DNA from 3 places in the Glaciecola siphonariae genome. Region 2 is predicted to be linked to each of the others. Evidence: predicted binding sites of a transcription regulator. Region 2 holds the regulator's gene; each other region holds the start of a gene.
The links. Region 2 encodes LexA, which represses DNA repair genes until DNA is damaged. Its sites were predicted from a motif close to TACTGTATNNNNATACAGTA; they were not measured.

Region 1: a site for LexA is predicted at 1,527-1,546, ahead of imuA (translesion DNA synthesis-associated protein ImuA). Genes of this name have one in related genera too.
Region 3: a site for LexA is predicted at 1,185-1,204, ahead of ACFO4O_RS12845 (YebG family protein). Genes of this name have one in related genera too.

Annotation. Positions count from the first base shown of each region.
Region 1 covers NZ_JBHSGU010000003.1:124,243-127,515, forward strand. Annotated here, with positions in the region: gene ACFO4O_RS11145 (YdgA family protein) at 1-406, shown strand, start outside; gene ACFO4O_RS11150 (SDR family NAD(P)-dependent oxidoreductase) at 470-1,357, shown strand; gene imuA (translesion DNA synthesis-associated protein ImuA) at 1,561-2,262, shown strand; gene ACFO4O_RS11160 (Y-family DNA polymerase) at 2,278-3,273, shown strand, end outside.
Region 2 covers NZ_JBHSGU010000001.1:117,911-121,183, reverse strand. Annotated here, with positions in the region: gene plsB (glycerol-3-phosphate 1-O-acyltransferase PlsB) at 1-918, opposite strand, end outside; gene lexA (transcriptional repressor LexA) at 1,099-1,722, shown strand; gene coxB (cytochrome c oxidase subunit II) at 2,344-3,273, shown strand, end outside.
Region 3 covers NZ_JBHSGU010000005.1:383,301-386,573, forward strand. Annotated here, with positions in the region: gene ACFO4O_RS12835 (helix-turn-helix domain-containing protein) at 1-326, opposite strand, end outside; gene ACFO4O_RS12840 (HAD family hydrolase) at 539-1,108, opposite strand; gene ACFO4O_RS12845 (YebG family protein) at 1,253-1,537, shown strand; gene ACFO4O_RS12850 (MBL fold metallo-hydrolase) at 1,578-2,330, shown strand; gene tldD (metalloprotease TldD) at 2,422-3,273, opposite strand, start outside.

The DNA of each region.
Region 1 (3,273 bases), on a different contig from region 2:
GCCTGAAATTAATATTACTGAATTGGTAGGCGTGATCAACGGTGGCAATATTGATATAAGCTCTAGCAACAAATTAGTTGGCGTAACAAGCTTGCCTGATACGATGGAAAACAATGCATTTTGGATGCAGCACCTAGACTCAAATACACGGATGAGCGTAGATGAAAGTGCTGCACTTACCATTGCAGGTATTATGCTTGAAGGGCAGCTTGCAAATAATCCACAGTTAGCTCAAATGCCCCCTGAGCAGTTTCAAGAAGTGCTTCGTCAGCAGAGCGCTGCCACATTAAATAGCTTGGTTCAGCAAGGCTTTTTCATAAAAACTGAGGCGGGTTACAGTATGCTGTTTACCCTTAAAGACGGCAAAGCCGTGCTCAACAGCAATAACATTCCGCTTCCTATGTAGGTATGCGCGAGATTCAATAGACAACATACGCGCATTTGATGCAAAGAAGAGGTAGTAGAAGGCATGGGCAAAATATCTTCATTAGATACTTTCTTTACCGGTAAAACCGTTGTAATTACAGGCGCAGGATCCGGTATTGGCAAAGGGTTAGCAAAAACCTTTGCCCACTTTAACTGCAAATTAGCGCTTTGCGATATTGATGAACAGGCACTTCAAACGGTAGTTAAAGAGCTTAGCGTTGAGTTGCCAAACTATTGTGAAGACAATGTATTCAGCAGTGCTTTTGATGTATCGGACCGGGCGCAGTGGGATGACTTTCTATCAAATACTGCACAGCAACATCAACATATTGATGTGCTTATTAATAACGCTGGTATAGAAGGCTCATGCAGGCCGGTATGGGCAAGCGACGAACAAAGCCTGCAGCGAGTCATGGACGTGAATTTTTATGGCATGGTACACGGATGCAAAGCCGTTTTACCTTATTTAAGTCAGCGTCCGTGGGCCGCATTACTGAATGTGTCGAGTATATTCGGCTTAATTGCTCCCCCTAATACCGCTGATTATTGCGCGAGTAAATTTGCCATTAGGGGATACACCGAGTCACTACGGGCAGAGTTATCACTTATACATCCGCATATACAGGTTCACCTTATACATCCGGGCGGTATAAACACGAATATTACCCGTCTTGAACAAAGTCAAAAATTTAAACATCGATTTTTAACTACCGCGCCGACAGACATAGCGATGTATATTGCAAAATGCATTATGCAAAATAAAGCTCGCATTGTTTATGGCAATAAATCGGGCTTAGCCCACTTTGCATCGCGTTTTTTCCCACTAAGCTGGCTGAATAAAATAAGCGCTAGGGAAGTAAAGAGTCTAGGTTTAGAAGAAGATTACCGTGATGATCATCCCGGATTTACAACACGCTCCAACAAGAAATAACGATACTCAACTAACAACCCACCCACATTAAATAAGCTCAGCGCTGCTTCTTACCCAGAGCTGGGCTTAAATAACCTCTGTTAAATTTAAATTTCAAATAAATAAGCAACTTAGAGACATTGAGAGGCACTTCTACGAGAAACGGTTGATTGCTCAATGAAAATATTTATACTGTATGTATATACAGTCATTTGGGGTGGCATATGAATCCTATTTTGCATGAGCTAGAAAATAAGCAATGGATATGGACAGCCGCAAGAGCCAAGCAGGCGTCAGCACAAAACACGCGTCTCAAAACAGGCTATCAAGCTTTAGACTCGGCACTGTCTGGCGGCTTTCCAAGTGCCGGCATGATCCATATTAACAGTCATCTTGGCTGCGGCGAACTGCGCCTCATGCTTGACGTACTGCAGCGCCAATCAAAGGCTCACACCGACAAACTGTGGGTATTTATTGCCCCACCTTTTGAGCTCAATGCTGAATTTTTACTGAGCGAAAATATATCACTGTCGCAATTATTAATCGTTCGCCCAGACACGCATGAAGAAGCCCTTTGGAGCGCTGAACAGTGCGCTAAAAGCGGGGCCTGTGAAGGTGTATTTTTATGGCAGAATTCCTTGCAACACACCCAAATTCGTAAGCTAGAACTAGCGGCATTACATGGGCAATGTCATTGCTTCTGGTTTGATAACAGCGCTCAACAGACTAGTAATCTACCCTTGAGCCTCTCTTTATCTTTGCAGAGAAAAAACGACGAACTACAAGTTAAAATTAACAAACAAAAAGTAGGCTGGGCTAAACCTGCAATAAAAATCAAACTTCCATTTAAATGTCGAACAGGTTCTGCCTTCAGGTCAAAACCCTCACAAACCGATAATGTAATTCACATTCGTGCTAAGTCATAATCGAGCGATACAAACATGCAATTTGATACACGCTCACTGTGGATTTATCTGCACTTTACCCAACTCCAACTGGATGTTATTGAGCATAGCCAGCAGGGAGAGGCAGAGGTGTTACACGAGCCCCGCGCTATTTACGAAGCTCGAGATAACCAAATTGTACAAATTAACAAGGCCGCGGCCGAGCGCGGCATTAAGTTAGGAATGGGCTTAGCCAGTGCTAGCTTATTGTACTCTGATCTAATCTTGCATGAATATCGCCCAGAGCTCGAAAGTAATACTCTGGAGCATTTAGCTAACGCCCTATATTTAATCAGTTCAGATATAGTTTTATCAGCCCCCAATGGCCTTATTTTACGAGCCCAAAACATGCTCAACTTATATGGCGGACTCGCACCTTACTGGCAACATATTGAGCAATGTCTCAGTCAATACAAATATCACTATCATTGCGCTAGTGCGTTTTCAATTCAGGCTGCAAAGCTTATCGCAAAGCATGGAATTGGCGATATTACGGATGAACGAGAACATATTAATAATACCTTAATGAAGTGTTCACTTGAGCGCTCTGATATTGATCACAAAGACCTAGAAAAGCTAAAGCGCATCGGTATTTTAAATATGGCAGAACTTAGTCGAGTCCCGTTATCAGAACTGGCCAATCGGATGGGACGCTTTTCATTGGCCGTTATCTCGGAATTACGCGGACAGGCACCATCAAAAGTAAGTTTCTTTAAACCCCAAACCAAATACGACGACTACATCGAACTGCTCTATGAAGTATCAATAAGCGATAAATTAATACCGGTGCTCGGTCATGCCTTAAATAAGTTGCGTGATTTTTTATACGTACGCAATGCGCGCTGTTTGCATATTGATATTGATTTTTATCAACGCGAACACGCGCCTATGACGATTGCATTTGACAGTGCAATGCCTATATACCAAAACAAAGACTGGATGAGCATTATTGAACTTAAACTGGAATCGGTAAAATTTCAGTCTCCGGTATAC
Region 2 (3,273 bases):
TACGTAGATAATTTCATGGCCGTTTTGTGCAAGCTCACGCACACGTTCAGGATGACCTACTTCAATGCCATCGTAAATTTTATTCCATACACGTTTGAGCAATCTGTCGCCTATGCGAATTAAGCCTTCACGATAGTCAGCAGAAATTTCGTTGATGTATGCGAGCGCATCTTCTCGGCCCTTTTCGTAACTAATTGCTTTGTGCTTCACCTCATCGCTAATAGCGCTCTTTACTGAGCTTGCGCCTAAAATTGAGTTGTATAAGGTTTGTCGTTCGAGCAGTGTAGGGCCAGAAAGCGTTTGTCGTTTGCGCTGAAAATGGGTGCGGGCAACGCGTACAAGTTTCTGAGCAATTTGCTTGTCGCTGCCGTGTAGTTGCGACATTTGGCGGGTAGAAACCGCAGGCGAATAACTAACAAAGTTATCGCGGCCAAATATCAACACAATAAATAACTTTCTTAACCAGTTGGGTGAGGCTTTGCTAGCAAAAAGCTGCGCAAAGCCGCTTTTTTCTTTTCCGGCCGAGCGACCCCACGAAATAAACACAGGCAGAATTTGTAAATCGATTTCTGGGTGTTCGCGGTGCAGATGAAAGTACTCGGTAAAAACATCTTCAATCGATGTCTTAGACACCCGGCGCGTTAAAAGGCTTTGTGGACGTGTTAAAAAATAGCGTCTTTTCCGTTCTTGTCCGGCAATTTCAATAGGCTCAAAAACGCTCGGCAATCCCAATGCTTTGGTTGACTTTTCAAGGGCAACTTGGTCTGTAAAAGACTCCGTTTGCAACAAATATAAAATGGGTTTGCTTTTATCAATGCCCAATTCTTTTTCAAGATTTGCAGGGACACTTTTTACCGACACTAACCAACCAACCGCTTTCGATACGAGCCAACGAAAGGCAGAACCAATATTTAGCATGTGCGCTCCGAACTAACTTAGTCACTGAATAATAACACGCTTTGCGAAAGTGGAATATTAATAAGCGTTGTTCAAAAAAGGTCAAAAGGCGTGATCATCACCACAAACCTTAACAAGAGTGTTGCGCTTTGCGATTAAAAAGTTATACTCGACTTAACTGTATAGAAAAACAGGCTGGTTATGCGTCCACTAACTCCACGTCAAGAAGAAGTGCTCAATCTGATCAAATCTACCATGATAGATACGGGCATGCCCCCTACTCGCGCTGAGATAGCGCGCGAACTCGGCTTTAAATCCGCTAACGCGGCAGAAGAGCATTTGAAGGCGCTTGCAAAAAAGAACGTAATAGAAATTCTTCCGGGTACTTCTCGAGGCATTCGATTGAACTGCGCGCTCGAAGACAATGTTGAACAAGGCATTCCTTTGATTGGCCGTGTTGCAGCCGGACAACCTATATTGGCGCAAGAGCATGTTGACTCTCACTATAAAGTAGACCCTGCAATGTTTCATCCGGGCGCAGATTTTTTATTGCGTGTTAACGGTATGAGTATGAAGAAAATCGGCATTATGGACGGTGATTTGCTTGCCGTACACAAAACTAATAATGTGCGAAACGGGCAGGTTGTGGTGGCACGTATTGACGAAGATGTGACGGTAAAACGCTTCGAGAAGAAAGGGCCATTAGTGATTTTGCATGCCGAAAATGATGACTTTTCGCCCATTGAGGTAGACCTACGCTCTCAATACTTTGAAATTGAGGGACTAGCGGTTGGCGTTATTCGGGATAATGTAGACTTCAATTAGAGGGCCTTCGCCTAATTGGCCTCCGCCGGCAATTAGCCCTGTTGGTGTCACTCTCACCTATTGCTGGCATGCGAATCTCAACTCGCTTTGGCTCGAATGTCGAGAAAATGCGAGTAGTAGTTTCATGCTGTGAACTTAACGAGAAAGCGCTACGCTCAAATTAGGGTAAACGGCTTGGTAATTCTCGCCCAAATATAAATCAACTGAAACTCGCCCTTATAGAAACATGACGGCGAGTTTTTTTGCTTTTTTTATTGAGATATTTATCTAGATTCTCTCTCACAATCGCGCGAGCCATTGCGCAAAATTTTATATTTGCGTAACAAAAAATTCACAGCATGGTGTTTGTTTTTTACACGCTTTATTTTCTTTTGATTAAAAAAACAGCAAACTCGTGGATAATTCGAACTGTTTGTATGGTTTTTCTCCAAAAAGTACTAGACGTAAGCTTTTGTTTGATTAATCATTATACAGTTATTCACATTCTAATAACATCCGACGTTAATTCGTATCGAAACACGCTTACTTAAGCTGTAAATTTTGATAAAACACATAATGCGTCAACCTCAATTTTGGGAGTCAAGTGTGAAGTCGCTGCAAATTGCTTTAAGTACTCTATTGATGAGTGCGCCGATGATGTCGCTAGCCACTACTGCTGGTGAGCGGTCAGATTTAAACCTGCGTCCAGGCGTAACAGAGATTAGCCAACAGGTGTATGGCCTACATATGATGATGTTCTACATCTGCATAGGCATTGCTGTGTTGGTTTTCGGGGTTATGTTTTACTCAATGGTGAAACACCGTAAGTCCAAGGGCGCTAAACCTGCGCATTTCCATGAAAATGTAAAAGTAGAGATTGCGTGGACAGTAGTGCCGTTCTTAATCCTCATTGCCATGGCTGTGCCAGCGGCAAATACGCTGATAGATATGGAAGACGTGTCTAAACCTGACCTGACGGTATTGGTCACTGGTTCTCAGTGGAAATGGCATTACAAGTACATGGATAACGATGTTGAGTTTTTCTCTACACTCGCTACTCAGCAAGAACAAATCCGCAACAAGTTTACAAAGGGCGAAAACTATCTGCTCGAAGTTGACCGTCCTCTCGTGATTCCTACTGGCCAAAAAGTGCGTTTTCTCATCACCTCCGATGATGTTATTCATTCTTGGTGGGTGCCTGATTTTGCCGTTAAGAAAGATGCTAATCCCGGTTTTATAAACGAAGCATGGACTAACGTGAATGAGCCCGGTGTATACCGTGGTCAGTGTGCGGAGCTGTGTGGTAAAGACCACGGGTTTATGCCCATCGTGGTCATCGCGAAAGATCCTGCAGATTATCAAGCATGGATTGAAGAACAAGAAGCGATTGCCATTCGTGCCAAAGAAGAAGAGCAGCGTTTGTTGGCGATGAACATGTCGATGGAAGAGCTGATGACTGATGGGAAACGCGTATATGAAGCTGTTTGCGCTGCATGTCATATGCCAAATGGTGAAGGTCTTGCCGGCGTGTTCCCTGCGATTAAAGGCTCGAAGATAGCCACAGAAGATCAA
Region 3 (3,273 bases), on a different contig from region 2:
TCGACTACGTCTAAAAGTGAATCAGAAATATTGGCTAAATGCCGACGCGGGAGTGCTTTTGCATTTGAACGCTTAGGTTGATGCCAGTGTGCTGACACACCAGCGCTGGGTTTTTGATTTTTATGACCGCAATGCTGATTGCGCTCTTTATGCCGAGCATAAAAAGTATAACCAAAGCGATAAAAGCGCAGCAGCGTAGCGTAACTTAAGGCCATTGCGCTTATGATTATGAGGGTTATTGCAATATCGTTTATTGATATCACCTTTGCTGAGAGCCGCTCAAATGACAAAAGCTCTAACAGCAAGACTACGTGAACTGCATCCATTGCTTATCCTTAATTGCTAATCCATTATTTGTTTCTTATCTCGCTTGTTATTTTTGTTATTGTTTATTCATTCTTGGATGCCGGCTTATGAAACAAACCTAACATCGATAGTTAACGCCCATTCAGCGTATACAATTGTCTGTTTTTTCGACTAATCGATTTATTCGTATGAAGCTAAAAATTATCTTAAAAGCTTTTTCTCGTTAGCATTTTTATTGTGCTAACGGCGCAGGAATAAATCGTAGCGCCTTTTCATATTGCGTATTTTTTGAACAATACTCAAACAGCCATGCCTGCATGCCTGCGTTGTGGGCAGCTTCAATGTCGTATTTATAGTCACCAATGTATGCGATGCGCGCCTCAGGTATTTGCCAATCATTTGAAATTTTTAGTAGGGCCTCTGGATGAGGCTTCGGTAAGGCATCTTCGCGGGTTAACACGTGCTCGATAGGTATTGCATTTAGTTCAAGCTTTCGCTGCGTGGCCCTTCGGCAATTGCGCGTCACAATAGCAAGCGGTATGCCCGCCTCAATCGCTCGCTCAATGAAGTCTTTTGCGCCGGCGATTAAGCGGGAATTTTCAGCATCTCTTAATTCGTGCATGAGCACAAGCTTCGTCGCTTCCTCGCGCTTCTCGGGGGCGAGGGTGTTGATATATTCTAAAATGTCGTCGTCGTGTGGACATGCAATTTCTTGCTTCATGGCAGCAAAATCTAGTTTTGCGTGAACAAGGGTATCGTCTAAGTCAAAAATGATACCTTTTACTCGAGTGAAACAAAACACACGCCCTCCTCAGTTATTAACAGCTATCAAACCATCTACATAACTTATAGTTGTGTTCATGATTTTTAGACCAATAGCCTGTTTATTTATACAGCATATGGCGGTATAGTGTGGCTACTCTCTTTCATTAACGAGGAAATGTATATGGCCATTATCACGCAGTACGTTGTGCAACATAAAGGAGTCGATAAATTGGTAACCACCGACAAAAAAGAAGCAGACCAATACGACAAAATGTTAGGCATAGCCGACAATCTAAGTGTTTACATACAACAAAAAGGCATTGAGTTAGACGATACACTTGCCGAGGAACTTTCTATTTTGCTTGCCAAAAATAAAGACTCTGTGGGCAAATTACTTCGCGGTACCGATGCAGACAGTATTTTAGAAGCTGAAAAAGCAGACGTCGTTGAGATGAAAAAAGCGTAAAGACTGGTACGAGGAGTGAAACACTCTTATACTGCTAGTCATGCAATTACATACGCTTCGCGGATATATACAGAATATCTTTTTGGCAGAATACCCTCACGGTTTGCTTCTGCTGGATGGTGCCTGTAGAGCCGATTTTACTCTCATTGAAGATTTTATTGTCAACACACTTAATCGCCCGCTGTCCGATTTAAAAGCGCTAGCAGTCACGCATATGCATCCGGATCATGCAGGCTGCGCCCACTACTTACGTAAGCGCAGCGGATGCAAAATTGTGTGTGGTTTATTTAAGCAACAATGGTATAGCGGAGTAAGTGGGCGCTTATCTCATTTAGTAGACATTTATCTCGCGCTTTGGGTAGCCAAACGCCTTGGCAGAACCCGCAGAAACATTTGGTATCAAGCGCACCTGCGTCCAGATATCATGCTAAATGACGGTGAAGCAATTCCTGGCTTTGAAGACTGGCGACTCATAAAAACGCCGGGACATACGGCAATGGACGTCTCATTACTTAATGAGAAGCGCAATCTATTGTACGTAGCCGATTTAGTAGTGAAAGTAAAAGGAAAGCTGAGCCCTCCCTTCCCCGTTAACTTGCCTGAACAATACGCGTCGTCATTGCAAAAGCTCAAACGTTACACTCACTGCGATGTATTAATGGCGCATGTGCCCCAACAAAAAATAACACGCGACGAAGTAGATAATTTATTGGCATTAGCTCCCGAGAAAGCGCAAAACAATCGCCAAGTTCTGACAGACCTTGCTCGGCGATTAGCGCGCTTTAGGCCTTGAGGCCTCCAAGCTGTATCAAGCTATGCTTAACATCCTATTTATAACTTAAAAGTCGCTAACAGTAGCCCGATCACCACAGCACTCTGTACAATTAAGCCGTACCGCCTACCGTAATTTCGTCAATTTTAAGCGTGGGCTGCCCTACACCAACAGGCACTGACTGACCGTCTTTGCCGCATACGCCCACGCCAGCATCAAGGGCTAAGTCGTTTCCAATCATTGAGATTTTTTGCATCGACTCTGGGCCATTTCCAATTAAGGTCGCACCTTTAATTGGTTGAGTAATTTTGCCGTTTTCAATCAAATAAGCCTCAGAGGTTGAAAACACGAACTTACCCGACGTAATATCAACTTGCCCGCCGCCAAAGTTAGGCGCATATATTCCCTTATCTACCGACGCGATGATCTCATCAGGCGAATATTGCCCACCTAGCATATAGGTATTGGTCATGCGGGGCATAGGTAGGTGCGCATAAGACTCACGCCGACCATTGCCAGTAGGTTTTACGCCCATCAACTTTGCATTCATCTTGTCTTGCATGTAGCCACTTAGCTTGCCATCTTCAATCAACACGTTGTATTGGCTGGGCGTACCTTCATCGTCTATGCTGAGCGAGCCGCGCCGGTCAGCCAAGGTACCGTCATCAACTACGGTGACCCCTTTTGACGCCACCTGCTCTCCAATACGTCCGCTAAAAGTAGATGCACCTTTGCGGTTAAAATCACCCTCAAGACCATGACCTACCGCTTCATGCAGCAACACGCCGGGCCATCCGCTTCCTAGCACCACAGGCATAGCCCCTGCTGGCGCTGGCACCGCCTCAAGATTGATGCGCGCCATGTGCAAGGCCTCATCAGCTAATTGTTGATAACGTGGTATATCACTCTCAACAGGCGCACTAAAAAACTCATAACCGCGGCGCCCACCACATCCTGAAGCACC